3 regions of the Arthrobacter sp. W4I7 genome follow, and region 1 is predicted to be linked to each of the others. Evidence: riboswitches for the same ligand, from Rfam matches in the RefSeq annotation. Region 1 holds a riboswitch; each other region holds the start of a gene.
The links. Region 1 has a riboswitch for cyclic di-AMP ahead of QF047_RS16960 (hypothetical protein). Riboswitches for the same ligand answer to the same signal wherever they lie in the genome.

Region 1 (9,748 bases):
TGGGTGTGCATGGTGATCCTGGCCCACCGGCTGTTCCATCTCATCCGGAGGCGGGAGCACGCCGGGCCGGCCCCCACGTTCGAGCATCCCGTCATCCGCGAGGACCATACCGGCGAGACCCAGCAGGGCGCGGACACTAGGGCAGGGTCCGACGGCGGCACCTCAGGAAGGAGCGACGGCGGCTCCTCCCGGTCCGGCACAGGCGGTTGACGGGCAGGCAAGTGCCCAACAACCGGGTGATAGTTTTGACCCATGCGCACTCTCGTTGTGGACCACCCCCTGGTCGCCCATAAGCTCACCGTCCTCCGGGACAAAAACACTCCGTCCCCGGTCTTCCGGCAGTTGACGGAAGAGCTGGTCACCCTGCTCGCTTATGAGGCCACCCGCGAGGTCCGCACCGAACCCGTCACCATCGAAACTCCGGTCAGCACCACCGTGGGTACCGCGTTCACCAAGCCCACGCCGCTGGTGGTCCCCATCCTGCGGGCCGGGCTGGGCATGCTCGAGGGCATGACCAAACTCGTTCCCACCGCGGAGGTCGGCTTTCTTGGCATGGCCCGGGACGAGGAGACCCTGGACATCATCACCTACGCCGAACGCCTTCCGGAAAACCTCACGGACCGGCAGATCTTCGTCCTGGACCCGATGCTGGCCACCGGCGGGACCCTGCGCGAAGCCATCAAGTTCCTCTTCAAGCGCGGCGCCTCCGACGTGACCTGCATCTGCCTCCTGGCCGCCCCGGAAGGCCTGGCCAAGCTGGAGGAAGAACTGTCCGGCGCGAACGTCACCATCGTCCTGGCCTCCATCGACGAAAAGCTCAACGAGAAGTCGTACATCGTTCCCGGCCTCGGGGACGCCGGCGACCGGCTTTACGGCATCGCAGGGTAGCGCTCAAGCCTTTTCCATTCCGCGTCCCGCCGCTAGCCTTTGCGGATGGACTGGAAACTGGAACTTGTGTTTGTCCCTGTGTCGGACGTGGACCGCGCCAAGGATTTCTACGTCAACAAGGTGGGATTCAACGCGGACTTCGATGAACGTCCCTCTGACTCCATCCGCTTTGTGCAGTTGACGCCCCGCGGCTCAGCCTGCTCGATCTGCATCGGGGAAGGGCTCACGGACGCGCCTCCCGGCACCGGTTCGAATCTCCAGCTGGTGGTCAGCGACATCCACGCCGCGCACCAGTACCTGAAAAACAACGGGGTGGACGTCAGCGACGTGGACGTGCAGGCCTGGGGCCACTTCGTGTACTTTGCTGATCCCGACGGGAACAGATGGGCGGTCCAGTACATCCCGGGCCGCGAAAGCTGACCCGCAGCGGGCCAGCACGGCTCAGGGGCGGCCTCCGGGATCCACGGCCTAAGCTGGGACCCCCGGAGCCTGGGGCAGAATGTAAACCATGAATGCTTCCACCCCTGCAGCAATCCGGACACTGACTTGCGGGGCCGTCCTCTTTGACATGGACGGCACCCTGGTCGATTCCACTGCAGTGGTGGAGCAGGTGTGGGGTGAGTTCGCGGCGCGCTACGGACTGGACCTCGGGGAAATTCTGCGGACCTCGCACGGCGTCCAGGCTCTCGATACAGTCACCCGGTTTGCGCCGGCCGGTGCCGACGTGACGGCCCTGACGGCGGAACTCGGGGCGATGGAGCGCGTCCGGACTCGAGGCATCGTGCCCTTGCCCGGCGCCGCGAGCCTGCTCGCAGCCCTGCCGCCGGACGCCGTCGCCCTGGTCACGTCCGCTGACCGCATCCTGGCCGACATCCGCATGAACGCCGCCGGCCTGCCGATGCCTGCCATCGCAGTGACAGCTGAACTGGTGACGCGCGGCAAGCCGGATCCCGAGGGATACCTGAAGGCGGCGGCCAACCTTGGCGTGGATCCTGCGGACGCAGTGGTGTTCGAAGACGCTCCGGCGGGAATCGCTGCAGGGGTGGCCGCTGGCATCCGGACGGTGGCCGTGGGGCCGAACACCGGCCCGCTGCCCGCCGGCGTACTGCACATCCAGGACTACAGCGCAGTCGTCGTCGAAACCGGCAAGGACGACGACAGCAGGACGGTTATTTCTTTCCGGCTTTGAGGTCCGCCACTACCTTGGCAATGCGGCGCGACCGGGTTTCGGGCGTCTTGGCATCGCCCAGCGGCTCAACGTACCGGCGCTGGGCGCTGAAGCTCAGCGTCGCGTAGAACTTTTGGGCTGCCGGTTCGGCGGCCATCGCTGTCGCGAGGTCCTCGGGAACTTCCACAATCCGGGGTTGGGTGTCCAGTTCCACGTCCACGTCCACGGTGTCGCCAGCGGCTGCCCCGACGAAGTCCCGGTTGGCTGCGCTCAGCGAGATGAGGTTCTGCCCGCCCATCACCGCAATGCTGCTGCGATAGCTCTTGCCGTTGATGGTCACCACCACAGGCGGCCGCTTGCCCGCATCCAAGGCTGCAAGAACCTCTTCGGGAACTTCGATGCCGGTCTTGTTTCCGCTGCCCTGGATAGTGGTGGTGAACCTCATGGATGACAGTATGCCGGGCAGCCCGCCGCTCCAAAAGGTTTTGTGTGCTTAGTACCAGTTGTTGGACAGGTGGAAGTTCAGGGCGCCACAAGGTGACTGGTAGCGCTCCTGGATGTAATTCAGGCCCCAGTTGATCTGCGTGCGGTAGTTGGTGAGATAGTCCGGGCCGGCGCTCGCCATCTTTTCAGCAGGCAGGGACTGGACGATGCCGTAGGCGCCGCTGCTTGAGTTGGTGGCCGTGGTGGTCCAGTCGGACTCCTTGGTCCACAGGGTCTGCAGGCACTGCATCTGGTCCGGAGCCCAGCCGTAGCTGGCAAGCTGGCCAGCGGCGTAAGCCTGGGCGCCGGCGGGGTCGTTGACCGCGACGACGAGTGCCGGCTCAGGAGCGGCGGCAGGCGCCGGGGCGGGCTCGGGAGCCGGGGCCGGTGCTGCTTCGGGGACGGGGACTGGTGCCGGTTCAGGCGCTGCCGCCGGTGCCGGCTCTGCCGCCTGCGGGGCCACTGCAATCTCCTCGGCCGCCGGGGCAGGCGCCGGGTTGGCCCGGATTTCGCTCTTCTCAATGCTGAGGTTGGACTGCGCTTCAGCGGCCTTGGTTTCAGTGGCGGCAACCCGGATGCTGGATTCGGTAGCCTGTCCGGCCGCTCCCACTCCTACGAGGAGTGCAGCGGATGCGGCAAGTACAGCCGCGCGCTTGCCGATGAAGGGGAGTTTGCCGGCTTCGCGTCCGGCGTGGGGTGCAGGCCCGGATTTCGGGCGCGGTTTAACCAGGAATTTGGACATGATGAATCGCCTCTCACACCTGCGGAGTTAGCTGTCGGGTTCGGATGAGGGCATCCGGCCACACGGAAAGAATCACGTGTTGGCTTAACCCCAAGGGCAATAGTGCCCGGGACGGTGGGTCCCCCGCCTCTGCCTTGGTTCAAGAGAAATCCGGGAAGTGGCAGAGCTTGGCGTCATCCGGATATACGGCCCGAACGGGAACCGTACCTAAACGACGGTACAGGAATTCGGAGCACAAGTCACATTTTGGTAACAGAGATCACGACGGCGGCGCGTCGCCTTGCTACGAGACCTGCGGAAGTGGGAGCTGCAGGGCGAACTGTGTGCGTCCCGGCTGTGACGTCACCGTTACCCTTCCGCCGTGCGCCTCAACAATGGATTCCACGATGGAGAGGCCCAGACCGCTGGTACCTTCGGCAACGGAGGCTCCAGCCTGGTCTCCCGCTCCCTTTCGTGCCGCGTCTGCGCGGGCGAAGCGTGAGAAGACATGGTCCACGAACTCGGCAGGGATGCCGCCGCCGTCGTCCGTTACGGTTACTACCGCCGCCCCTTCAGGTGACTTTCCAACCCCTGTGACCACTGTGGTCCCCGGGGGAGTGTGCTTGCGTGCGTTCGAGAGCAGGTTCATCAGGACCTGGCGCAGCTGGGAGGCGTCGCCGTTGACCACGACGGGCTCGTCCGGAAGCTCCAGCCGCCAGTTATGGCCCGGCGCCATCACCTTTTCGTCGCTGACTCCCTCAATCACCAGTTGCGTAAGGTCCACCTCGGTGAGCTTGAGCGGCTGGCCCTCATCGAGCCGGGCCAGCAGCAGCAGGTCTTCCACCAGGGCGGTCATCCGCTCAGACTGGCTCTGCACGCGGGCCAACGATTTTTCGCCGTCGGGAGTGAAATTCTCCGTCATCCGCATCAGCTCCGTGTAGCCCCGGATGGCGGTCAGGGGAGTGCGCAGCTCGTGCGAGGCGTCGGCCACAAACTGTCGCACCTTGGTTTCGCTCCTCTGCCGCGCCTGCAGCGCGTTGGCCACGTTGTCCAGCATGAGGTTGAGCGCGTGGCCTACGCTGCCCACTTCCGTTCCCGGATTTGAGTTCGACGGCGGCACCCGCACCGCAAGTGCCACTTCACCGGCGTCCAACGGCAGCTGTGAAACGCGGGTTGCCACCTCTGACAGCTGCTCCAGGGGCTTCATGGTGCGGCGAATCAGCACCGTTCCCACCAGCCCGATGAGCAGCAGGCCGCCCAAGGAGACGAACACAAAAGTCCACACCAGGGACGTAAGCGTGCTCTCCTTGGTGGCGAGGGGGAGTCCGGTCACCAGCACATCCCCGTAATTCGTTTTCACGGCTATCAACCGGTAATCACCGTTGGAGAGGGTGCGGTCCACCGGCTGCGCGTCCGTGGCAAGGTCCAGCAGCGCCTGCTTGTCCTCGGCGGACAGCGGCGAGCGGGTGGTGTCCGAGGCGAGGAAGCCGGCGCTGTTGACCTGCCCGTTGAGCACGCGGGCGTTCAGGGTTCCCACGCTCTGGCCACGGGCGTCCAGCGGGTCCCTTCCATTGAAGCCGCCCATGGGCGGGCGGCCCGGATCGTTCGACCTGTCCGCGGCCTGGCTGAGCTGTTCGTCGAGCTGCCGGGTGAGGAAGGCGTCCATTGAGGCATAGCTGACCACGCCCACTGCACCGCAGATGGCGATCAGCAGAGTCATGGCAAGGAGGATGAGGCGGGTGCGCAAATGCCAGGTATTGGGCTTGAGCCAGCTCCGGCGGTGCGGCGCAGCCTGTTGCAAGGCCATGGTGCGCCTACTCGGCAGGCTTGATGACGTACCCGGCCCCGCGCACGGTGTGGATCATGGGCGGGTGCACGGCATCCACCTTCTTGCGCAGGTAGGAGATGTACAACTCCACGATGTTGGCCTGGCCGCCGAAGTCGTAGTCCCAGACGCGGTCCAGGATCTGCGCCTTGCTGATTACCCGCTTGGGGTTCTCCATGAGGTAGCGGAGCAATTCGAACTGGGTAGCCGTGAGCTGGAGTTCCTCGCCCGCCCGGGTCACCTCGCGGGTATCGACGTTCAGGACCAGGTCACCCACCACCAGCTCAGCCGTATCCATGGCGGCCACCCCGGAACGCTGCACCAGGCGGTGCAACCGCAGGAGGACTTCCTCCATGCTGAACGGCTTGGTGACGTAATCGTCGCCGCCGGCCGCCAGGCCCACGATCCGGTCCTGCACAGCGTCCTTGGCTGTCAGGAACAACGCCGGGACCTCGGGCGCGAAGGCGCGGATCCTTCCCAGCAGCTCAACGCCGTCGAACCCGGGCAGCATGACGTCGAGAACCAGGACGTCCGGGCGGAAGTCCTTGGCGAGCTTCACAGCCTCCGGCCCGTCGGCCGCTACGGCGACAGACCAGCCGGCCATCCGCAGGCCCATGCTCATGAGTTCTGAGAGGCTTGGCTCGTCGTCCACCACCAGGGCGCGGATGGGGGATCCGTCCGGGTGGGTGAGCTGGGGAAGGTTGTTTGTCATGGAGTGCGGTGTGGCCATGGAACAACTCTCCGATCACTCGTTTAGCCCGGGCTTTGGGATTCCTGTGTCCCGGCTGTGAATCCCAGCCTAGCCAGCTGGATGCGAAAAGCGGATGTGGCGCAAGGCAGCGGGTGCGGCGGAGGGAAAGCCTAGCGCCCTTCCTGCCCCCGCCGCTGCTCATCGGGTGCAAAACCGGGGCTGAATTCTCGCTGTGACGTCGGCGTGCCGCTGGACAGCGACGCACTCCGGGAAGGGGATTTTGGTATTCCACACGTATTTGAAGAAAAAGACGCAAAGCAAGCCCCTGGCCGAATTAAGTTCCCTTTGCGGGCTTTCTGGGCCCCAGAAGCAGGATAATGAACGCCGTTCTGGCCGCACTCAAGAATCGTGATCTACAACACAAAAGCTGATTTTGTCTCATTATGCGGACTAAATGGTCCATTGTTACTTGCAAGTTAGCATTGTTACGCTGCACACTTCCATTGTGAACAAGAACTCAACAGCACCTGCAGCCGCAGACTATTGGCCCAGCACATCCGCTGCTGCCGACATGCGCTGTTGTCGAATGTACGCCTGATCTTCCCACCCCTCGAAGTTCTCCAGGCATTCGCCCCCAGCCCAGCGTCGGGCGTCCCTCCCCAGTTTTCCATTGCGGGGAACCCAGCATTCGAGCCGCGATGACGGCCATTCACATTGAGGTAACCAAACATGACAGTTGCATCCGGATACGTCCACATTTCGGTCCGTAACGCCGCCAAGGCTGGACAGCCTTCCGGCCTCCGCCCCGGCTTCGCGCCGCGCCCGTCGCTTGCGCCCTCCGCTCCCGGAAGCAGCTTCCCCGCCTCTGGATACGCACCCCAGGGCTACAACCCCAACTCTTACGGCCAGCTCCGTGCCGTCACTCCGGCTGAATCCGCGCCCGTGACTGCTCCCACGCCCGTCGTGGCCGGGCCCAGCACTGTCCGCCCGGTGGCCAACGACAACGTGGCGCGCGGCTTTGTCCTCTACATGGGCATCGATGAGGAAACTGCGGCTGCCGCAGGGACCTCCATCGCCAAGCTCGCCCAGGAGATCCGCGCCTACGCCCAGTCCCTGGTGACGGGCGCCGAGAGCTACGCCGCTGTGGCAGTGGCTCCCGCCGGCACGCCCGGCTCAGCGCTCGACGTCGTCCGGTCCACCTTCGGGGACCCCACCGTCAACACCCGGCAGCGCACTGAGACCCCCCGGCCGCAGCAGCCGCAGGAACCGCGCCCCTCCGGCGTCCTGATCGACCTTGCACGCCGCGAAGTGCACCTCGACGGCGAATCCCTGAACCTGACCTTCAAAGAGTTCGAACTGCTGAACTACCTCGTGGAAAACGGCACCCGCACTGTGGGCCGCGACGAACTGCTCGAAGGCCTGTGGCGCAACGCCGAAGAAGTGCCCAACGAGCGCACCATCGACGTTCACATCCGCCGCCTCCGCTCCAAGCTTGGCCGCCTCGCCAACACCGTGCGCACCGTCCGCGGCCAGGGCTACCGCTTCTACGAGCACCCCGAAGTCGTTGTCTGGGCCGCTCCGGAATACTCGATCTAGGACTCCTCGAAGGCGCCTATCCCACTCGGGGCGGGCGCTTTCGCTTTCGCGGGCCATCCTTCGGCGCCTGCGCTCGTACCTCCCCACCGCCGCCCTCGCCTCGCAAGCTCGGCCAGGGAACCCTGGCGGCGTGGGCCCAGCGATAACGGCGCTTTCGGGATGTGCCGCCTTTGGCGTTTACCCAGCCTCTCCGAGCATTTGCCTCCGCGGCTGGTTGAAGGCCGGGGCTGCGTCACTCGGAGCTTGCTTTTGGAGTCTTGGACTTTGCTGACTCCTGGATTTAGGCGGTTCTTGCTCACCTTCGGTGCCAAAAGCGTGCTCTGCGTGACGTTGTTTGCCGGCGCAGAGTCGGTTTGGCGGGTTATAGGCTTGGGCCATGAGTGAGCACCATCTTCGACGCCTTGTGATCATGCGCCATGCAAAGGCCGATTGGCCGGGCGGGGTGGCTGACCATGATCGTCCGCTGGAAGAACGCGGCCACCGTGAGGCACCGTTGGCCGGGCGGTGGCTCCTCAAACACAAGATCGTGCCCGACTTCATCCTGTGCTCCAGCGCCCTTCGCACCCGGCAGACCTGCACCTGGGTGTGCTCGGAACTGGGGGATAAAGCGCCCACGCCCAAGCTGGAAGACGGCCTTTACGCAGCCTCCGCGCTCCGCATGCTCGCCGTGGTCAACCACGTCCCGGACACGGTCACAACACTCATGCTGATTGCGCACCTGCCCGGCGTGCAGGATCTTGCCATGCACCTGGCCTCACGCGACTCCGACCATGACGCCTACATGGAAGCCGCAACGAGATACCCTACGAGCGCCCTCACCGTCCTCGAAACCGAGAAATCGTGGGCGGAACTGGACGGACAGGATGCGCGGATCACAAAATTCAAGGTCCCGCGGGCGCACTAAGGCCGGTTACTTCTTCGGCGCCGGACCCTACTTCTTCGGGGCCGGACGCCGCGGAGGCTGCCGGGCATTCTGCCCTGCCGCGCTCTGCCGCAAGGAACTCTGGCCTGCCGCGCTCTGCCGCGGGGGAGTCTGCCGGGCGGCACTTTGTGTTTGGGGCACCTGCCGGGCGGACGATGTCGGCTGCCGCACCTGCGCGCGTCCGGCCGAGGAGGTGCGCTGCTGCGAAGTTCCCGCCCCGCCCTGGCGCCGCGCGGGCGCCTCTCCACGCGCACCGTTTCCGCTCCGGGAGGAGGCCCGCGCAAGAGCAGCCCGCCCAGGAGCAGCACGTCCAGGAGCAACCCGCGCGATCGGGCGCTGGCGGCCCGGCCAGGCGGCGCCGAGGAAGAGCGAGGTGAGCGCAGCCAGCAGCGAGAGTGCGGCCAGGAAGAAGTAGTTATCGGGGTCGTCGGTGGGCAGCGGCGTGCCGAAGAGCGACGACTGGTCGGTGAACGCCAGCTCCCAGGTACTCAGGAACGCCAGCGATCCCGCAAGGGCGAGGCTTGTGGAAATGCCGGCGATCGCCAGCATCACATACCGCCGCCGCCGCAGGACCTCCACGATGCAGGCAACATAGGCCAGCGCCAGCACACCCAGGAACGCCACGAATACAGGCTCTGCGAGCGTCATGCCCGTGAGGATCAGGAGCCCCGCAGCCACCATGCCGGTGATGACGGCAAACTTTCCGCTGTTCCCCATATGACGCATGTGCACAATCATCCCCGAGGAGGGGCATCCTTCAGGACGTAGCCGCGCATGATCGCCATGATTGCTGCAACACTTTGGTCACGGGTCCGCTCGGGGTTGTACGTCTGCCGGTCCAGCCCCACCACAAAGCAGGCGCCAAAGATCGCTGTCTCCAGGCTGCCGCGCGCGACGGACTGGTCCACCGGGTAAGCCCTGGCAACCTTTTCAACAGCATCCCCGATGACTTCCAGGAGCTCTGCGCGCAGGAGGGTGAACGTTCCCTGCCATTCGCTGGGCGTCCGCCAGTTCTCGCTCATCCACAGCCGGGCGAAGGAAGGGTATTCCGCCATGAAGTCCATGGCCTGCCCAATCATGCCTTCCATGGCCAGCAAGGGATCAGCGGCAGGGGCTGCAGTGCCGGCCTCATCCGGTGCATCCAGCAGCCGCCCTTTGAGGATATCGACGCCGTGCCGCAGCAGCTGCGCAATCAGGTCCGATTTGCTGCCGAAGTTGTAGTAGACAGTCCCCTTGGATACGCCTGCAGCTGCCGCAATCTCATCAACGGTCACACCGGCCGCGCCCCGCTCACCAATCAGCTCCATGGAAGCGTCGAACAGCTTCTGCCGGGTGGCTGTGGTCCGGGCAGGGCGCAGTTTTTTAGCCTGCTCCGGATCCGCGGGGTCCGGCTGGGTGGAAGTCATACTGCGATCTCCGGCTGCAGCGTCTTCAGCGTCCAGAACTTCCCCTTG
Region 2 (9,748 bases), 1.9 Mb from region 1:
TCGCTCCCGCCAGCACCGCAACAATCAGCAGATGCGGGATCGCCAGGAGCCACCATTTGATGAGAACCAGTCCGCGGGATAGCCGCTGCGGGTAGTCGACCTCGAAGTCGGCAGGATAGCTGGTCCGTGCCAGGGTGAAAGGCGGGTAGAGGTCTGTTCCTACGGCAGCATAGGCATAGAAGGCCACCCGCCAGTTCCACCGCAGGACACCGACGTTGAAGTCGAAGAGGGGCCGCGGGTAGTGGCCGGTGAACAGAATGGCGAACCCTGCCACGATGGTGGTCACCGCAAACGCAAACCAGAGGAAGAACAGCACAATGAAGTGGGGTATGGCCAGGAACCATTTCACCAGCCACATCCAGCGTGACAGGGCCGGATCGAGTTCGCCGACGAGCCGGGCCGGGTAAGGGGCCCGGTCCGCAGGTGGCACGGCGAGCGGATGCGCGGGCGACTGTACTCCCGGCGGCATCGCCGGTGGCATCATGGCCCCGGGGCTCTGCGGCATCGACGGTGGCATCGCCGCCCCGGAACTCTGCATATTTCCGGGTCTGCGGCTGCCGTACGCTTCCGGCCCGGGACCGCCGGGAGGCGGGCCGGCTTGCCGTCCAAGTCCCATGGCTCCCAGCACCAGCAGTGGCACCCCGATCACCAGGGCTGCAATCCCGCCCACCAGCAGGCCGCCGGCTGCCGGTCGAATCAGGTCGGAACGGAAGCCGGCCTGCAATTGTGCATCTACTCCGGGGCTGGCGTCCGCGTTCATCAGGACGATGGTCCAGCTGCCGGCCGCCAGGTTCCACGTAATTTGCTGCTGTCCGGGGCCTGATGCGGACGCCTTCCAGAATTTTTGCTCTGCCGGGGGAGTGGGCACGTCGGTGCCGGGAATGTCGCGGTACTCGGCACGGAACGGCGACCGCTGCACGTCGAGCAGCTCCGAGTGGTGCACTCCCGACAGGTAGCGGTCGGCGTCGGCCTGGGAGGCGATGCCGATGAAGACGGCCTTGCCGGGATCCATTGCGGTGGCGCGCAGCCGAAGCGTTCCGACGTCGAAGGGCAGGCGGGCGGGAGCGCCCTCGCCCATCGCGTCAAGCCGGGGCGAGGTCAGGGCGAGGGACCCTACGGAAAGGCGCGCGGTGCCTGAGTTGAGGTATCCGTCTCCCTGCGCCGATCCCACGACTGAGGCCACGGCGCCTCCAGCAACAGCCGCAAGGCCGAGGAGTGATAGGAGGATCCCAAGAATGAGCATTACTACTGAACCGGTCTTTTTCATGATGCCAACCTGTGATGGAGGAATAGGGGCAGACCTCAACGGAGAAGCGAAAGGCCGCGGAACCTGCCCTGGTTTTAGTTGTTGTGTGGCTGGATACGGGTAATGACGGTGGGGCAGGGGAGGTGCTTGAGTACTCCATGCGCGGTGGACCCGAGCAGGAGCCGCTCGATGCCGCCCCTGCCGCGGCTTCCCACAACGAGCAGCGTCGCTGCTGCGGCGGCCTCAACCAGCGATTCCACCGCTCCCCGGTCAGGTGTAAGGACCTGGTGGACCACCAGGTCCGGATAGTTCTCCCTCAGCCCGGCCACTGTTTCGGAAAGAACCACGCGTTCCTCTTCCACCATGAACCCAGCCAGGCTGACGGGCGTGACTCCGGCGTCAACTACAGGATCCGGAGCGTTGATGGCATAAAGGACAGTCAGCTCCTGCCCGTCCCGGTCAGCTTCGGCCGCGGCGAAGGTGACCGCCTGCGTTGCTTCCGCGGAGCCGTCGACGCCGACTACCACTCCGGACCGGCCCTCACGATTCTGTGTTCCCACCACAGCCACGGGTACCTTGGACGAGGCGGCCACCTGAAGCGCGCGGTCGGCCAGGGTTCCGCCGAGATGGAACCCTCCCGAGCCGACCACCAGCATTGCCGCCTCGCTGGAAAATTTCGCCAGCGCGCCTCCAATGCTTCCTGTCAGGAGTTGGGTGGTCACACTTATCGGCAAGGCGTCACGCACCCGCACGGCAGCAGACTCCAGGAGCTTGCCACCCGCCTCCTCGAGCACCCCAATAAACGGGTACGGTTCGGCCACCCACCGGTCATCCACCACGTGCACGATCAGCAGCGGGAGGCCGGCGCGTTGGGCACGGCGTGCAGCCCAGAGCTCCGCTGCCTGGCTCTGTGCCGAACCATTGGTGCCGACCGCGATCGGCTTACGAGTTGTCATGGCCAGTAGTCCTGCTGTTGTCGGGGGCACGGTCACACTAAGACTGGGACCATGCCGGAAGGAGTTGTAGGGCCAAAGGTCACGGTTCCGGCGGGACCCTGCCCTGCCTCGATTCTTCCCCGCCCGTGCGCCGGAGAGTACGCTTAAACCACCGCTAGGACTATGCGGCCACTGTTGCACATGAGGTGTTGAGTTTCGTGGATCCGGGAACAGTTCTGGCGCTCGCCGGCGGATACGTCGCAGCTTCCATCGGAGTTTTCCTCCTGTACTCGCCGGTTCTTCTTCTGATGGTGGGGCTGTTGCTGGCTGCGGGCCTGCTGCAACTGCTGGCCTGGCCGTTTATTGTCCTGATCCGTAAACTGCGCCGGAAGCCCGAACGTCCGCAAGACAGTTCGTGGCTCCTGCACTGAACCAGGAGAGCGGTTCACACGGCACCCCATTCGTCAGTATGCTTACTATTGTTGGCAAAGCCGGTCACGAGAAAGGCAGCATCATGACGGAACAGAACTTGCCTGACGACGAGCTTGAGGTTGTCGAGGAAAACGACGTGCTTCTGGACGAAACCCCCGGCGCGGCTTCCTCCCTGGAGCTCGACCCGGTCACCACCGGTCAACCCGACAGCTATCCGGGAGCGGCGGAGAACAATCCGGACCGCTGGCAGGAGGATCCGCTCCTCCAGGATGAGGTCTCCGGCGAGGAGGAGGACTTCCTCAGCGACCAAACCCTGCGTGATGACATGAAGGCCACCCGCGACGGCGCCGGCAATGAGCAGGTGCCGGCCACTACGCCGACCCTTGGCGAGGCGGTGGCGGACGTGGACTTCGGCGAAGAGCCGACCGGCCTTGAAGCCGACGCCAGCGATGACCAGGAAAACTTCGGCGGATCCCCGCTCAGCGAGTTTGAGCCCGACGACCTGGACCGTTAGGACCGGGGCTAAAATAATAAGCAGACTGATGAATGTCGGTTGGCAGGATCAAGGTTGAAGGAGTTTCACATGAACTTGGGAAGCATGATCAGGAATGCCGCTGGACGGGTTTCAGGCAGGAACGGAACCGGCGGTACAGTCCGGGGCCGCGGAATGAACACTACTGGCCGGACGCCGAACACCACCGGCGCCACGGGCGCAAGGCCCGGCGGCATGGCCCATCGAATCATGGGAATGCTCAGGCGGCACTGAGCCATCAGCGCGAACCAAGGAAGCAGGTCCCGGGGCTTCCCGGAACCTGCTTCCTTGGTCCCCCACCACCATGCGTGAACTCGTTGTCCTGGGCACTGCATCCCAGGTCCCCACCCGGACCCGCAACCACAATGGGTATCTGCTGCGCTGGGACGGCGAAGGGCTGCTCTTCGATCCCGGCGAGGGAACACAGCGCCAGATGATCCACGCCGGCGTCTCAGCCACTTCCATCACCCGCATCTGTCTTACCCACGTCCACGGTGACCACTGCTACGGGCTGCCGGGCGTGCTGTCCCGCATGGCACTGGACGGCGTGGCGCACCCGGTGCATCTCCACTACCCCGCTTCAGGCGAGGACGTGGTCCGCGCCCTTGTGTCCATCAGCTCGCCCGGCATCGACCTGCGGCTCCGCCCTCACGGCGGAAGCGGAACAGTGGCCGAAGGCCTGGAGGTCCGGCCGCTGAAGCACCGCATTGAAACCTACGGCTACCGGCTCGCCGAACCGGATGGCCGCACCTTGCTGCCGGAGCGGCTGGCGGCAGTGGGTATCCAAGGCCCCGACGTCGGGCGGCTGCAGCGTGATGGCATCGTTGCCGGCGTCCGCCTCGATGACGTCAGCATGCCCCGGCGGGGTCAGCGCTTCGCCTTTGTGATGGACACCGCGCCCTGCGAGGGGGCAGAGAACCTGGCCGACGGCGTCGACCTCCTCGTCGCGGAGTCAACCTTCAGCGACGATGACGTGGCGCTCGCCGGCCAGTACCGCCACCTCACCGCGGGGCAGGCCGGGGAACTGGCCGGCGGCGCCGGCGCCAACACCCTTGTACTGACGCACTTTTCGTCAAGGTACGACGACGTCACGCCGCTGGCTGCCCAAGCCGGCGCCCGCGCAGCACGGGTAACGGTGGTAGCGGCTCACGACCTGCAACGGGTGCCTCTTCCGGAACGCCGCCGCTGGCAGGAGCCAGCAATGCAGGGCGGGGTGAACGGCCGGGGACTCGTTGCAAAACCCCACCGCGGGGTAGAGAGTGAATGAGAGGGTGGTTCATCAAATGGCTGACCGAGCGGAAAACAAACCACGAGGGAGGGCTTGAACAATGACAGCTGCTGCTGAAACAACAGTCACCTTTGACGGGCAGTTTGCCCGGGAATTGTCTGAGCTGGCTGTTCCCTGGCAGGCGGAGGAAGCACCGGATCCCAAGCTCCTTGTCCTGAACGAGGAACTGGCGGGTGAACTCGGGCTGGATCCGGAATACCTCCAGTCGCCGGAGGGGGTCCGGCTCCTCTTGGGCAACCATATTCCGGCGGGGGCGACGCCCGTGGCCCAGGCCTATGCCGGCCATCAGTTTGGCGGCTACTCGCCCCTCCTCGGGGACGGCCGCGCGCTTCTCCTCGGAGAGGTGACGGACGTGCGCGGGCGTGTGCGGGACGTGCACCTGAAAGGTTCCGGCCGCACGCCCTTCGCCCGGGCAGGGGACGGACGCGCCGTCGTCGGGCCCATGCTCCGGGAGTACGTGGTCAGCGAGGCGATGCACGCCCTGGGCATCCCCACCACCAGGTCCCTGGCTGTTACGGCCACCGGCCGCCTGGTCCGCCGCGACACCATGCTTCCTGGAGCAGTCCTGGCAAGGGTGGCCAGCAGCCATCTGCGGGTTGGAAGCTTTCAGTACGCCCGCGCCACGGAGAACATGGACCTCCTGCGGCGCCTCGCAGACCACGCCATTACCCGGCACCACCCCGCCGCTGCCCGGGCCGGCAACCCCTACCTCGCCCTCTTCGAAGCGGTGGTAGCAGCCCAGGCGTCACTGGTGGCGCAGTGGATGCTGGTGGGCTTCGTCCATGGCGTCATGAACACGGACAACGTGACCATCTCCGGGGAAACCATCGATTACGGGCCCTGCGCGTTTATGGACGCCTTCAACCCCGCGGCGGTCTACAGCTCCATCGACGTCGGGGGGCGCTACGCCTACGCCAACCAGCCGGTGGTGGCCGAATGGAACCTCGCCCGCCTTGCCGAGGCAATGCTGCCGCTCATCAACGAAGACCAGGAACAGGCGGTAGCCCCCGCTGTGGAGGCACTGGGCGCGTTCCGCCGCCAATACAGTGATGCCTGGTTCGCGGGCATGAAAACCAAACTGGGTTTGAAGGAGAGCGCCGCCGGCAGTCCGGAGGCAGAAGAAGCCTCGCAGGTGGTGGACGGCGTGATCGCCATTCTCAAGGACGGGCCGGTGGACTACACCTCGTTCTTCCGGAACCTCGGCCAGGCAGCGCGGGGAAACCAGCGGCCGGCCCGAGGCATGGTCCTGGACCTCGCCGCTTTCGATGCCTGGGCCGAACGGTGGCTGGCCCTGCAACCCGACGCCGGCGTGATGGACCGGGTAAACCCCGCCTACATTCCGCGCAACCACCTCGTGGAGGAGGCACTCGCCGCAGCAACAGAGGGCGACCTCGACCCTTTTAACCGGCTCGTGGACGTTGTCCGCATGCCGTACCAGGAGCGCCCGGGGCTTGAGCGCTATGCCGGGGGAGCACCCGAGGACTTCGGCAGCTACCAGACCTTCTGCGGCACCTGAGCTGAGTTGAAAACGAAACAGGGGCGGCAGGCGGGGAGAAACCCGCCTGCCGCCCCTGTCCGGGTGGTGTGGCTACGCTACGCGGACGAAGGAAGCGCCCGGGAGCCAGCTGATGGAGTGGACCTCAGTCTTGAAACCGTCCACGCCACCGCTCACAACCTGGCCGTTGCCGGCGTACACGCCGACGTGGCCGGCGGTGATCACCAGGTCACCGGCAGCGGGGGCACCCACAACGGAGCCGTACTGGAAGAACTGGCCTGGAGCCAGGTCGCCAACACTCTTACCCACGGAACGCAGGGCCTTCTCCACCATTGCGGTGCAGTCCTGCTGGATGCCGACCTGGCCGTAGGCCGAGGCCAGAATGGCAGCGCCGGCGCCCGAACCTGTTGCAGCCGGAGCTGAAGCGTAGGACACATTCACTCCGGTGTTGGCCGGAGCCGCGGCCACGGCTGCCTTGACGGGAGCAGGAGCAGCGGCGGGAGCCGGAGCGGCGGCCGGAGCAGCTGCAACGTACCCGGCGCCCGGGATCTGGATCTGGTCGCCGGGGTAGATGATCGCGGAGATCGCCAGGCCGTTGGCGGACAGAACGTCATTGAGGCTGACGCCGTAGGCAGCCGAGATGCCGCCCAAGGTGTCGCCCGAAACCACGGTGTGTACGTTGGCGGCAGCTGCCGCGGGGGCAGCCACGGCAGCGGCGGGCGCCGTGTAAGCCTGGGTGTTAGTGGTCTCGGTGGTGTCCGGTCCGGTTACGCCTGCGTGGGCCGGGGCGCCTACACCGAAGGCAATGCCGGAAGCTGCTGCTACGGCGAGCGCCGGACGGCCAAGTGACTTGGCTGAGACAGCCAAGCCCTGGAGCGCGATTGAGCGGGCCGGAGTCGCGCGGTGACGGGCGGTGATGGAATTTTTTGACACGGTTGATCGCCTCTCCCATGCCTGCGGGGTGAGCTGTCGGGTTCGGGTTGGAGATACCCGGCCGGGAGCGGCTCCGAACGGAACGGAGGGCGCTATCGACTTGACCCCAAGGCCTCTCAGGAGGCCGCGGAAATGTGGTTCCCCCGTCCCTGCCAGCTGGAAACTGATTGAATCCCGGTTCAGTGGCAGGGCTCGGCATACTGACGGGAATGTCCCGTCTGGGAGGGACACCTGAAGACCATAGCCCGCCAGGCGATCGATTGTCACATTTGGATAACATACGAGGTGCTTCTCTCGTATTTAGCAAACGACTTGATTCTCCCTACACTCCCCGTTGACCTCAGAAGATACAAACGCCGTGCGCCGCCAGGTGTTCTTTGTCACAAAGTAATAAAGCCATGCCGAAACCGGCGTCTGAATCTTGCCCACAGGGGCACCGGGTAGGAGGATGACCCCACCTGGAGGAGGCCCTGTGACTCAGCTCGGCAAGTATGAGCAGTATCTGATTGAAGAATTTTTTGACGACTACCGCGCCGGGGCCTTGAGCCACCGGACGTTCACCCGGCGGGTGGCCTTCATTACGGGCAGTATGGGTGCTGCCGCGGCCGCGATGCTGCTGGTTGGCTGCACGCCCAGTGAGGTGCCGCGCAGCACTGACCCGATCCCTGCGCCCGAGCCCCCGGTGTCGACTGCCTCCGGGACGGCCGGTTCCGGTGCCGTGCCGGGGGCGAAAAGCCCGCTTTCCGTACCCGAAGGTGCTGCTGGAATGACGACGGCGACTGTCCGGTTTCCGTCCGGTGGAACCTCTGTCAGCGCCTACTTGGCCCGCCCCAAGTCAAACGGGCCCCGTGCTGCAGTGCTGATCTGCCACGAGAACCGTGGACTGACACCCCACATCCAGGACGTGGCGCGGCGCTTCGCGAAGGAGGGCTACGTGGCCCTCGCCCTTGACCTGCTGAGCCGGGAAGGCGGAACTGCCGGCATGGACCGCGATGCTGTTCCCGGTGCCCTCACCTCGGCCGGTGCCCAGCGGCACATTGCCGACTTTGGCGCGGCACTGGAGTACCTCCGGGGCCAGGACTTCGTGGACGGTGAACGAATTGCCATGACCGGTTACTGTTTCGGTGGCGGCATCACCTGGCAGGCAGCCACCGAGCTGGACGGCCTGAAAGCCACCGCGGCTTTTTATGGGCCGGCCCCTGACCTGGGCAAAGTCCCGGGGATCAAGCCTGCGGTCTTCGGTGTGTATGCAGAGCTGGATCAGCGCATCACGGGTGCCATGCCGGCGCTCAAGGATGCTCTTGCTGCCACCGGCGTTGTCCATCAGCTCACTGTCTACCCTGGTGTGGGCCACGCGTTCCACAATGACACCGGTGACCAGTACAACGAGGTCCAGGCCACAGCCGCCTGGAAAGACACACTCGCCTGGTTCAGCCGGCACGTCTGAAGTGCGCCGTCCTGCCCGCCAAGAGGAACCGCAGGTCTCCGCTGCATAACGATGTCAGGAGGCTGGCCTTCAACCAGAGGTTGAAGCCGGTAAGCTTCCGGACTATGCCCCGGTTCGTTAGAAAAGCCCGGTCGCCCCTGCCGGCGGCCCTTCTGGTCGTGGCCCTCGCCGCGGCACTCGGGCTGGCACCGGCGGGCGCGGCGGACAGCGACCCGCCCGGCGATTACCCCTCCTGGGAAGACGTGCAGGAAGCAAAGCAGACCGAGGCCGGCAAGGCGGCTGAAATCAGCAGGATCAGCAGTTACCTCGATGACCTGCAGGCCAAATCCGAGTCCCTGGGTAACGCAGCCGTCCAGTCGGCGGCCGACTATGCCGTAACAGACTCTGCGCTGCAGGCTGCCAGCGCAAAGGTGGAGGCCCTCACCGCCCAGGTCTCACAGGCAAACACCGCCCTGTCCCGGCACCGGAAGGAGCTCGGGGCGCTCGCAGCCCAGTCCTACAAAACGGGCGGCACCACCATGGGATTCTTCGTTGCCCTGGATGCGATCCAGACCAACAGCATTCAAGGGCTCAATGTGGTGCAGATCGTCGGGGACAAAACGGCAGGACTGGTAACAAAGGCCGAATCCGCGGGCCGGATCGCCACCAGCCTGGCTGCCCGGGAAAGCGCCGCCAAAGCCGAACGCGAGCGGCTGTCCCTTGAAGCCAAGGCCAAACTCGACGCCGCCCGTTCCGCCCAGGAGGCCATGGCACGCCAGGTGGCGGAAAGCCGGCAGCACAGCGAGGAGTTGACAGCCCAGCTGGCCTCCCTCAAGGGCACGACCGCGGCAGTTGAGGGCGCCTACCGGCAGGGCCAGGCAGCACAGGCCGCTTATGAGGCCGCACAGGCCGCCAAGCGCGCCGCTGCTGAGGAGCAGGCCCGGCAGCAGGCAGAAGCGGCAGCGAGGGCGGCCGCAGCAGCTGCCGTCCGCCCGCCGGCTGGCCCAGCGCCCGCCGGCCCCGCGCCGGCAAATCCCGCACCGGCCGATCCGGTACCCGGCAACCCGGCGCCCGTTAACCCGGCCCCGGCTAACCCTGCCCCCGCACCTGGGTTGCCCGCGGCACCCAGCCCGCCGCCCGTCGTCGTGCCCTCCGTTCCGGGTGGTGCCGTTAATGATCCGGCAGGCGCCAAAAGCTATGCCTCGGGGAGGCTGGGCGCGTACGGCTGGGGCCAGGACCAGTTCCTCTGCCTCGCCCAGCTCTGGACCAGGGAATCAAACTGGCTGACCACCGCCACGAATCCCTACTCAGGCGCCTAACGGCATCGCGCAGGCACTTCCGCCTGGCAAATACTCCAGCGCCGGCAGCGACTGGCTCACCAGTTACCGGACGCAGATCGAATGGGGCCTGGGCTACATCCGCGGCCGCTACGGCTCTCCCTGCGGGGCCTGGAACCACTCG
Region 3 (9,748 bases), 140 kb from region 1:
CACGTGGGCGGCGTCCAACGGCACCAGCAGGCCCCGGGCCAGGAGCCAGTCAACGGGGCCGACGTCGGATCCCTCGGTGGTGATGGATGCCTTGCGTTGCGCCTGGGGGACGGCACCCATGGCCCAGTTCCGGAATTTGGCGAGCAGCGCCGTCGTGCGTTCCGGAGCGGTGGACAAGATATCCTGCAACGCCTCAGGGGAGGACGTCCAGTGCTGCAGCGCCAGCGCTGCCTCCATGGGCGTGGTGGCGCCATGGATGGCGACGCCCCTCCGGTGCAGTTCGGAAACAAGCTGAACCGCCCGTTGCGCGAACGCGGGCTGGAGGCGCACCAGCTCCGTGTAGCTCCGCCCCAGTCCGGCGGGATATATCCCCACCACGTCCTTCAGGCTGCCCACGGGGAGGTAGTAGCGCTGCTTGCCGGCGGGAGTTCCGTGCGGGGGTTCGGCGCGGTGTACCAGCGCGAGGTCCTGGAGTGACGCCAGGATCCGCTCCACGGCTGCGAGGGTGGATCCTGAAATCAGGTGGCGGAGGCCCGCGGCTGAAGCGCTGTGCTTCGTGTCGGTGTTCGTACACAGATGGAGGGTTTCCAGGACCTGCATCTGGGGCCGGTTGAGGCGCTCCAGGGCGCGCTGGACGCTGACCCTCCCGCTGGCCCTGGCGGCCAGGGCGGCGAAATCCGGCACGGCGGGGGAGATGAGGTCCGGCCGCGCGTCAAACAGCGACCGCAACGAGTCGTCGCTGCGGGCCTCCAGGTCCTTGCTGAGCGCGCGAATAAGGGACATCAGTCCAACGTTACCGCCCGTCAGGTTTTCCTGCCCGGCGGCGCCCGGCGACGCTGTCCAGGACAAGGAACAGCATCAGGAGGAACGCCAGCGGCAGGCCGTACAGCGCGGCATAGGTGACCCAGGCCGGAGCCACCGAACCTGCGAAGGCAAAGGCCATGACGGCTGCCACCGCTGCCAGCGAGAGCACGGCAATAACCGCGGCGAAGATCGTCAGGGGCCGCCGGTAACGCGAGGGTGTCATGGACGTAACGCTAACAGCCCCGTCCGTCAGGGCCGGCATGCGTTCCGGGAGGCCAGGGCGCGGTTGGGGGGCCCACGCCCGTAGGGTTCCCTGGCCGAGCTTGCGAGGCTAGGGCGCGGGTGGGGAGGTGCCGCCGAAAGCAGGATTAGGGGATGGGGCAGGATAACCTTGAGGGATACAGACCAACACGGTCTCCAGCCGTCATACCCTGAACCCGCACAACAATGCGGATGCGGTGACAGCTGGCCGTGTCTCAAGACGTCAGAACGAAGAAGGTTGATTACGTGCCTACCGGCAAGGTCAAGTGGTATGACAAGGACAAAGGCTTCGGTTTCCTCGCGGGCGAAGACGGCCAGGAAGTGTTCCTGCCTAAATCCTCGCTGCCAGAGGGTGTAACGGAGCTTAAGGCCGGCACCCGCGTTGAATTTGGTGTCGCAGACGGCCGCAAGGGTGCACAGGCCCTGGGGCTGCGCGTGCTCGATAAGACGCCGTCCATCGCCAAGGCGAAACGGCCCAGTGCCCGGGACCTTGCCCCGCTGGTCCAGGACTTGGTGAGCGTGCTGGACAACCTGTCCGGAACCCTCTCCAAAGGCAAATACCCGGAAGGCAACAAGGGTAAGGCCATCGCCGCCGCCCTGCGTAAGGTTGCCGACGAGCTGGACGTTTAGCCCTGATGAGTTCGGAAGCTGATCAGCAGGAGCCGGCAGTGGAGTCGCAGGAGTTGGTGTCCCGGGATCCGGTGTCCCCGGAACCGGAGCCGGAGGGGACCGTTTCGGCCGCCGCGTCACCGGCCCCTGCTGCCGTGAGGACTGCGAGGCCGCGCGCCGGTGTGCCGGCATGGCGCACCGGAAAGCCCGACGCCTTCCTTGCCGCCGCCGTGGAAACTGCCCGAAGCGCGATCGAAGGCATTACGGCGCCGGCGGACATCGGGCGCCACCTGGGAGCCAAGAGCGAGGGCGACCGCCTGGTGACGCACCTCTTTGAATCCCGGTTGCCCGGCTACGGCGGCTGGCAATGGTTCGCGGTCCTGACGCGGAACTCACGCTCCAAGGTTGTGACCGTCAATGAGCTGGGCCTGCTGCCGTCCGAGGACTCCATCCTGGCCCCGGAATGGGTTCCCTGGGCGGAACGTGTCCGGCCTGAAGATGAGCAGGAACCTGAGCGGGAACAGGAACCGGAAACAGAAACAGAAACAGCCGAGGCTGGGCCGGCGGAATCCGATGCTGCGGAAGATGCTGTTGCAGGGCCTGAAGGCCAGGAATCTGAGGCAGGCGCACCTGAAGCGGGTGCCTCTGCAGCCGCTGAGCCGGACCAGTCCGCCGAGGGCGACGCCGGCACTTCCTGACCGGGACGCTCTTATGGAGCGCTCCTCCGAAGACAGACAAAAGGCGCCGCCCGGGGAAAACCCGGGCGGCGCCGTCGTTCTTTAATGCCTCAGCGCCCTGGTGGCTTGGGGAGGGGCAACTGACCCGGGCTGGCGGAGTGCGCGAGCAGCCCCCAGCCCGCGCCGGTTCGGTTGCTTGTGCAGTCCTACTTGCGCAGCTCGTCCACCACGTAATCGATGCTTGCGAGCAGGGCGGAAACGTCGGCGGGCTCAATGGCCACGAACGTTGCGATGCGCAGCTGGTTACGGCCCAGCTTCCGGTAAGGCTCGGTGTCCACCACGCCATTGGCGCGCAGTACCTTGGCAACCACGGCCGCGTCCACGGACTCATCGAAGTCGATGGTGGCGATGACGTTGGAGCGCTCGTCCGGGTTGGTGACAAAGGGAGTGGCGAACCCGGAGGCGTCGGCCCAGCTGTAGATGCGGCCGGCGGAGTCAGCCGTGCGGGCGGACGCGAAGTCCAGGCCGCCGTTGGAGTTCAACCACTGCACCTGCGCGTCCAGAGTCACCAGGGTGGACAGCGACGGGGTGTTGTAGGTCTGGTTCAGGCGCGAGTTGTCGATGGCCGTCTGCAGATCCAGGAAGTCCGGAATCCAGCGGTCGCTGGCCTTGATCCTCGCTGCCCGTTCCAGGGCGGCCGGGGAGAAGAGCCCAAGCCAAAGTCCGCCGTCGGAGGCAAAGTTTTTCTGCGGCGCGAAGTAGTAAACGTCACTCTGGGCAACATCGACATCCAGGCCGCCTGCGGCAGAGGTGGCGTCCACCAGGACCAATGCACCTTCGTCCGCGCCGGCAACGCGCTGCACAGGGGCCGAAACGCCTGTGCTGGTCTCGTTCTGCGGCCAGGCGTAAACATCCGCGCCTGCTTCTGCCTGCGCCGAGGGGCGGGTACCGGGTTCGGACTTGATGATGGAGGACGCGTCCAGGAAGGGGGCTTTGTTGGTGGCTGCGGCGAATTTGGAGCCGAATTCACCAAAGGACAGGTGCTGTGCCTTCTTCTCCACCAGGCCAAAGCTTGCAATATCCCAGAAGGCGGTGGAACCGCCCACGCCGAGCACCACCTCATACCCTTCGGGTGCGCGGAAGAACTGGCTCAGGCCTTCCCGGACAGAGCCCACCAGGTTCTTGACAGGGGCCTGGCGGTGGGACGTGCCGAGGATCTTCTTTGACGCGGCTGACAGCGCATCGATCTGTTCCTGCCGGACTTTGGAGGGCCCGGCGCCGAACCGTCCGTCCTTCGGCAGGAGGTCGGCGGGAATAGTGATGCTGGTTTCGCTCACAGGTGCTCCAATTTCGGCGTGGACGTAACTTTGGTCCGGACGGGTGTTGGCGGCCGGCAGTCGGCGGTGACTGCAACCAGGGCCTTCCTCATTCTGCCTGAAGCGCTGTTTCGGCGGGAACCCGGGCCGTCATAGTCCAGCCAATGAGACGCCTGCGTAGCACAGGCGCGAACTATTCGGACAAAGTCAAAATAGGCTAAGCTTTTCCACGGACTACGTCGCAGTCAAGGCGATACGGTGGGACAACGCAAGGTACTGCGCTCGAGGAGCTGAGCTGGATGACGGATCTGATCGACACTACGGAAATGTACCTTCGGACCATTCTGGAGCTTGAAGAAGAGAACATCGTGGCTCTTCGTGCGCGCATCGCCGAGCGGCTCCGCCACTCCGGGCCCACCGTCTCCCAGACCATCGGCCGGATGGAGCGGGACGGCCTGGTGGTCGTCTCCGGAGACCGGCACCTTGAGCTCACCGAAACGGGGCGGAAGCGCGCCACGGAGGTCATGCGCAAGCACCGCCTTGCCGAGCGCCTGCTCGCCGACGTCATCGGTCTCGACTGGGCCTACGTCCACGACGAAGCCTGCCGCTGGGAGCATGTCATGAGCGAACGCGTGGAGCGGCGCATCTACGAGCTGCTCAACCATCCCACGGAGTCTCCGTACGGGAATCCGATTCCAGGCCTGGCAGCCTTGGGCGGTTCTCCGTCACTGGGCCTTGCCGACGGTGCCATCAGCCTCCTGGAAGCGATGAAATCCTATGGTCCGGCATCAGAGGTGACCGTGAGCCGGCTCGCGGAGCCCATCCAGGTGGAGCCGGAGCTGCTGTCCCAGCTTGACGAGGGCGGTATCCGTCCGGGCGCCGCCGTTTCACTGGAGCGGGTGGGTGATTACATTTCGGTGCGCGTTCCCGGCATTGAAGGGGCCCTGGAGCTGCCGCCGGAGGTTGCTGCGCACGTGTTCGTGGCCATCCGCCAGCCCGCGGGTTAGGGACGGGATACCCCATAACGGGGTGTTTAGCCAAAGATAACGGAATTGTTACTAAGGGGCTTAAGCCTCTATAGTTGAACCAAGCGTTGATATTAAAGCGTTACCTGATCTGGAGCCGAGCTCTGCCAGCGGATCAGGAGCACGAGTCGTAACTGGCAGAGGCGGGGGAACCACAACCGGCAGCGGGGGACTGTCTTGGGGTGAAGTCCGTCAGCAGCAAGCCTCTTCCAGCGAAGGATCCTTAATGGGATATCTCTGTGCCGAAGCTTGCTTACGGCGGACCGGGTCTTTGAACTCTCTGACCTGAATCCGACAGCTAACTTCGCAGGCTTTCCAGAGAGGAACCGTTCTTGACCATGCAGAATTCCAGGGGACGCCGCCGCGCGGCGGGCCCTGCTTCGACACCGCGCGTTGTCGAAGTCATCACCTCGGAGCGTCCCCGCGATCCGCACCGTGATGCTCGCCGGCGTCGGGGTCCCCTCCGCCAGGTGACCGAATTCGCAGCCGCCAGCGGCATCGGCCAGAAGGCCGGCATCGCGCTTGCTGCCACCGGCCTGGTCCTCACCGTGACAGTCCCGGCCACCAGTCCTGTTATGGCCACTGACGCCTCGGGCGCCGCCCCCGTTGCCGCCTCCTCCGTGACGCCCCAGCCTCAGATCTCCGCGGAAGCCGGGGCCCAAATCGACTTCAGCCGCTCCGCCGTGGTGACCCAGGCTGATCCGGACGGGAAACTGAAGCAGCTGCTCAGCGCGCAGTCGGCCGGCGCCATCAGCCGGGCCGCCTCGGCCGGAAGCCTCGGCGCCCCGCTGGCCGTGATGACCACCGCATCGCCATTCGGCTACCGGGTCAGCCCCATCACCGGCGGCACCGGGGACTTCCACCGCGGACAGGACTATGTGGCCCAATGCGGGACGTCCGTCATGGCTGCGGCCACCGGTACCGTCACCTTTGTGGGCTGGCATCAGTTCGGCGGCGGGAACCGCGTCGTGATCGACCACGGCAACGGCCTGGAAACCACCTACAACCACCTGTCGTCCTTCAACGTCAAGGAAGGCCAGACGGTCTCCCGCGGGGAAGTTGTGGCGCTCAGCGGCACTACGGGGGCGTCCACAGGCTGCCACCTCCACTTCGAAGTCCAGGTCAACGGCGAGGTCGTTGACCCCACCGTCTGGCTGTAGTCAAGTGACGGTGAACTATCAGATGATCTTGACTTGCCGTGACCTGAATGTGACATTCAGTCAAAACTGCTGTACCGTCTAACTCGCGTCAACTTTTCCGAAGTTGACGCTCTTGTGCGGATTGCCTAACTCTGCCACCGCTCAAGGTCCGTTCGCATGACATCGTCTGGCAGGGGCGGGGGAACCAATTTTGGCCTTTCCAGCGGGAAGGCCTTGGGGTTAAGTCACAAAGCTTCCTTGGAAGCCGCGTGGCCGGGTGACTCCCATCCGAATCCGACAGCTCACCTCGCAGGCATTGGGAGAGGCTACCTTCGTGTCTTCACGCCATAATTCTGCGCGCCACCGTGCGCAAACGGTTCGTACCAGCCCCTTGGACGCGGTGTCCAAGGCTGTTAGTGCCAATGCCGGGACAGTTGGTCGCCAGGCTGCCGTTATCGCAGCTGCTTCCGGCCTCATCCTGACCATGGGCTTGCCGGCCACCGCGGCAGACACCAACGCTGGTGTGTCTGCCTCAACGGAGTCCGGGTCGGCGCAGACCGCCCTTGCCGTTACTGCGGCCCCCACGGCCACTGTCTCTTTCGAGCGCCCCGTGGTCAAGACCACAGCCGCTCCCAAGGTGCAGGCCGTACGCACCCAGTCCACAGACTCGGGTAATGGAACCGCTGCCACCGGAACCGCTTCCTCCGCCAAGGAGAAGCTGGCCGAAACCGTCTCCTCCGCCTCCACCTCAGGCATCGCCGCCATCGCGTACACCGGCATCGGTCACTCGTACGTGTGGGGCGGCACCAGCCCCGTCACCGGCTGGGACTGCTCGGGCTTCACCCAGTGGGTCTACGCGCAGGCCGGCATCAGCATCCCCCGCACCAATGCATGGACTGCCATGACGCCCACATCCACTCCTCAGGCGGGCGACCTGGTGATGCAGAATGGCGGCGCACACGTTGGCATCTACGTCGGCAACGGCATGATGATCAGCGCCCTGAACCCCTCCCAGGGAACGCTGCTGCACGCCGTGGCCGCAACCGGCTCCTCCGCGTTCTTCACTGTCTCCAAGGGCTAGTTCTTCGACCTTCGGGTCCAAGGGCTTTTTCTTTGCCCAAACACACTCTTCGCTAAATCACCACATCCCCGTTCGGGACGTGCCGGCGTACCCCCAAGATGCCGGCACGTCCAAAACCCCCTGTCTGCCTACAAGGCGACTGGGGAAAACGAAAGAGAGAACTGATGACTACTCGTGCAACCGCACGGCATCGCGCCGAGGTCACCAAAACCAATTCGCTGGCCATCATTGCCAAAGCTGTGGGCGAGAACGCCGGCGGCGTCGGACGCCAGGCGGCAGTGATCGCTGCCGCGTCCGGCCTGGTCCTCACCAGCGGCCTGGCCGCCAACGCTGCCGACGCCAACGTCCAGCGTGACTCTGCCCCGGCCTCCAACCTGGAAGTTGAATCAACGGTTGAGGCTCCGATTTCGGCTGAGTCCACCATTGCCATTTCCTACGAGAAGCCCGCAGTGACCACCACTCCGGCTCCCGTTGTGGAAGCGCCGGAGCCCGAGGTTCAGGTTGAGGTCCAGGAAGCAGCCGCTCCGGCTGCCAAGCCCGTCGTTGCCGCCAAGGTGACCGCATCCGCTCCTGCCGCAGCCCCCGCCGCTTCGGCGAGCGGCAAGGGTGCAGCTATCCTCTCCGCCGCCTACGCCCAGCTCGGTGTGATGCAGGACTGCACCATGCTGGTCACCAACTCCCTGGCCGCCGTCGGCATCAACTTCCACGACTGGCCCGCCGGTTACCTCTCCCTGGGCCGCACCGTGAGCGCCGCCGAAGCGCAGGCGGGCGACCTGATCTACTACGCCGACGGCGGCGCCGGAATGGCACACATCGCTGTCTACGCCGGAAACGGCCAGGCAGTGCACGGCGGCTACAACGGCAACCAGACCGTTGTTTTCAGCGCCAACGTTGGTTCCGGCCCGGTCTTCATCCGCGTCAACTGACATCCCCGGCCCGTTGATTCGGGCTGACGGAATTGAACACAACCCCTGCCCAACGGCAGGGGTTGTTTCGTTTAAGCGGCATGTCCCGCCGGTCACCGCGGCCGGACACGGCGGGGGCTGTACGCCGCAATTAGCCGATAGTGCACTTCTTTGTTTACTCTTGTGGTGTCGATCCATAGCCCGGATATGCCGGGGGCAGCCGGCCCTCGTGCCCCTGACGGGTGCGGCCGTGAAGAGGTACGTGCATGCGCACTCTCGTTCTGAATGCTGGATATGAACCGCTGGCGGTTATTACCTTCCGCCGGGCGCTGGTGCTTGTGCTTACGGGCAAGGCGAGCGTCGTGGCCGAAGGGGACGATCCTGTCGTGGGACCCCAGGAGATTCTGGGCCGCCCGTCCGTGATCCTCCTGAACCGCTACATCCGTCCCAGATACAACCAGTCCACGGCTGTCAGCAGACGCGGCGTGCTCCGGCGTGACGGGCACAAGTGCGCCTATTGCGGAAAAGCTGCGCACACTATCGACCATGTCCACCCCAAGTCCCGCGGCGGAGCGGATTCCTGGGAGAACCTCGTGGCCGCATGCCTTCGGTGCAACAACGTCAAAGGTGATCACACCCCGGCGGAGATGGGCTGGAAGCTGCGGTTCGTGCCCGAGCCTCCGCACGGCACCATCTGGCAGATCAAGGAACTCGAGAAGCCAACCCCTGCCTGGGATCCGTTCCTGCTGCCGGAGCGCGCTGCCTGAAAGACCTCGGGCTTGGCTCGGGTGCGCTCCCGATTAGGCTGGGGGAGTGGAGCAGAACAGGTTGGACTTCGACGCCCTGGTCCTTGCCGGCGGCAGGTCTTCCCGCCTGGGCGGGGTACCTAAGCAGGGGCTGGTCTTTGAAGGCGCCACCCTGCTGCAGCGGTCTCTTGCGGCATGCTCCGCCGCGTCCCTGACAGCAGTGGTGGGCCCGGATCCGGGGCCGTTGCCTGCGGGGGTGGTCGCCTGCCGCGAGGAGCCGGAGTTCGCAGGACCGGCTGCTGCTGTCGCGGCCGGGCTCGAAGCGCTCGGCCGGGCCGGCGGCGGACGGGATTTCACGTTGGTGCTGGCCTGCGACATGCCCCGGGTTACCGGCGCCGTGCAGGCATTGGCGGAGTCCCTCGCCTTGGCGGGGTATGCCGGCGACGGCGTGATGGCCTGTTCCGAAGACGGTACTGCCCAAATGCTGGTGGGTTTTTACCGCACGGACGGGTTAAAAAGAGCCGTGCAGGAGTTGGCCTCGCGCGGCAGGTTAATCGACGGCTCCATGCGCTCCCTCCTTGCTAGTCTTGATCTGCAGCTTGTCACCGTCCCCGCCGGTACCACAGCCGATGTGGATACCTGGGATGATGCCGCCGCATTAGGAGTTGACGCCGGGAAGCCGGACGTGCGCCAGGACCGGCGCGGCAGCAGTTGAATTGGGAGGCAAAGAGTGAAAAGCCAGGATGAAACGCTGGAGGAGTGGTGCAGGTCCCTCCTTCAGGCCTATGAGCTTGAGGACGTCCAGGTGGACGTCAATGCCATCCTTGCCCTGGCGGGCGTTGCTGCGCACTCCGTGGTGCGGCCGGCAGCGCCCCTGACCACCTTCATTGCCGGCTACGCCGCCGGCCTGGCCTCGGGCTCCGGACAAAGCACGGAGGCTTCATCCATGGAAGAGGCCCTGGCCGTGGCACGTTCCCTGGCTGCAGATTACGATGCCGAAGCCGCCGGGGCTCCCGGCGAATGACTGAAGAACCCGGGGACGAACGGAGTTCAGCAGACCCGCCAGAGGCGACGCACCACCTCGCCCATACCTGGGAGGAAGCCCGGCAGGCTGCCTTCGCGGCAGCAACGCCGATTCCTGCCGGACCGGTTCCCCTGCATCTGGCCCTTGGCCGCACCCTGCAC

Region 2: linked by a shared signal. The riboswitch ahead of QF047_RS08430 (LysM peptidoglycan-binding domain-containing protein) and the one ahead of QF047_RS16960 (hypothetical protein) in region 1 are both predicted to bind cyclic di-AMP.
Region 3: linked by a shared signal. The riboswitch ahead of QF047_RS16335 (C40 family peptidase) and the one ahead of QF047_RS16960 (hypothetical protein) in region 1 are both predicted to bind cyclic di-AMP.

Annotation. Positions count from the first base shown of each region.
Region 1 covers NZ_JAUSXU010000001.1:3,762,379-3,772,126, reverse strand. The annotation lists gene QF047_RS16985 (phosphatase PAP2 family protein) at 1-210, shown strand, start outside; gene upp (uracil phosphoribosyltransferase) at 253-888, shown strand; gene QF047_RS16975 (glyoxalase superfamily protein) at 934-1,308, shown strand; gene QF047_RS16970 (HAD-IA family hydrolase) at 1,397-2,077, shown strand; gene QF047_RS16965 (YdeI/OmpD-associated family protein) at 2,058-2,501, opposite strand; gene QF047_RS16960 (hypothetical protein) at 2,550-3,281, opposite strand; cyclic di-AMP (ydaO/yuaA leader) riboswitch at 3,287-3,437, opposite strand; gene QF047_RS16955 (HAMP domain-containing sensor histidine kinase) at 3,565-5,067, opposite strand; gene QF047_RS16950 (response regulator transcription factor) at 5,075-5,815, opposite strand; gene QF047_RS16945 (winged helix-turn-helix domain-containing protein) at 6,506-7,372, shown strand; gene QF047_RS16940 (histidine phosphatase family protein) at 7,749-8,276, shown strand; gene QF047_RS16935 (hypothetical protein) at 8,304-9,011, opposite strand; gene QF047_RS16930 (TetR/AcrR family transcriptional regulator) at 9,029-9,700, opposite strand; gene QF047_RS16925 (YhgE/Pip family protein) at 9,697-9,748, opposite strand, start outside.
Region 2 covers NZ_JAUSXU010000001.1:1,823,836-1,833,583, forward strand. The annotation lists gene QF047_RS08400 (DUF4389 domain-containing protein) at 1-1,267, opposite strand, end outside; gene QF047_RS08405 (universal stress protein) at 1,342-2,202, opposite strand; gene QF047_RS08410 (hypothetical protein) at 2,400-2,612, shown strand; gene QF047_RS08415 (hypothetical protein) at 2,696-3,127, shown strand; gene QF047_RS08420 (ribonuclease Z) at 3,450-4,412, shown strand; gene QF047_RS08425 (YdiU family protein) at 4,474-5,949, shown strand; gene QF047_RS08430 (LysM peptidoglycan-binding domain-containing protein) at 6,022-6,861, opposite strand; cyclic di-AMP (ydaO/yuaA leader) riboswitch at 6,865-7,069, opposite strand; gene QF047_RS08435 (dienelactone hydrolase family protein) at 7,334-8,308, shown strand; gene QF047_RS08440 (lytic transglycosylase domain-containing protein) at 8,413-9,606, shown strand.
Region 3 covers NZ_JAUSXU010000001.1:3,623,576-3,633,323, reverse strand. The annotation lists gene QF047_RS16370 (helicase-associated domain-containing protein) at 1-783, opposite strand, end outside; gene QF047_RS16365 (hypothetical protein) at 794-1,027, opposite strand; gene QF047_RS16360 (cold-shock protein) at 1,312-1,695, shown strand; gene QF047_RS16355 (DUF3027 domain-containing protein) at 1,701-2,372, shown strand; gene serC (phosphoserine transaminase) at 2,558-3,688, opposite strand; gene QF047_RS16345 (metal-dependent transcriptional regulator) at 3,967-4,674, shown strand; cyclic di-AMP (ydaO/yuaA leader) riboswitch at 4,778-5,020, shown strand; gene QF047_RS16340 (M23 family metallopeptidase) at 5,031-5,852, shown strand; cyclic di-AMP (ydaO/yuaA leader) riboswitch at 5,965-6,161, shown strand; gene QF047_RS16335 (C40 family peptidase) at 6,232-6,912, shown strand; gene QF047_RS16330 (NlpC/P60 family protein) at 7,077-7,838, shown strand; gene QF047_RS16325 (HNH endonuclease) at 8,084-8,584, shown strand; gene QF047_RS16320 (molybdenum cofactor guanylyltransferase) at 8,631-9,278, shown strand; gene QF047_RS16315 (DUF6457 domain-containing protein) at 9,294-9,587, shown strand; gene QF047_RS16310 (molybdopterin molybdotransferase MoeA) at 9,584-9,748, shown strand, end outside.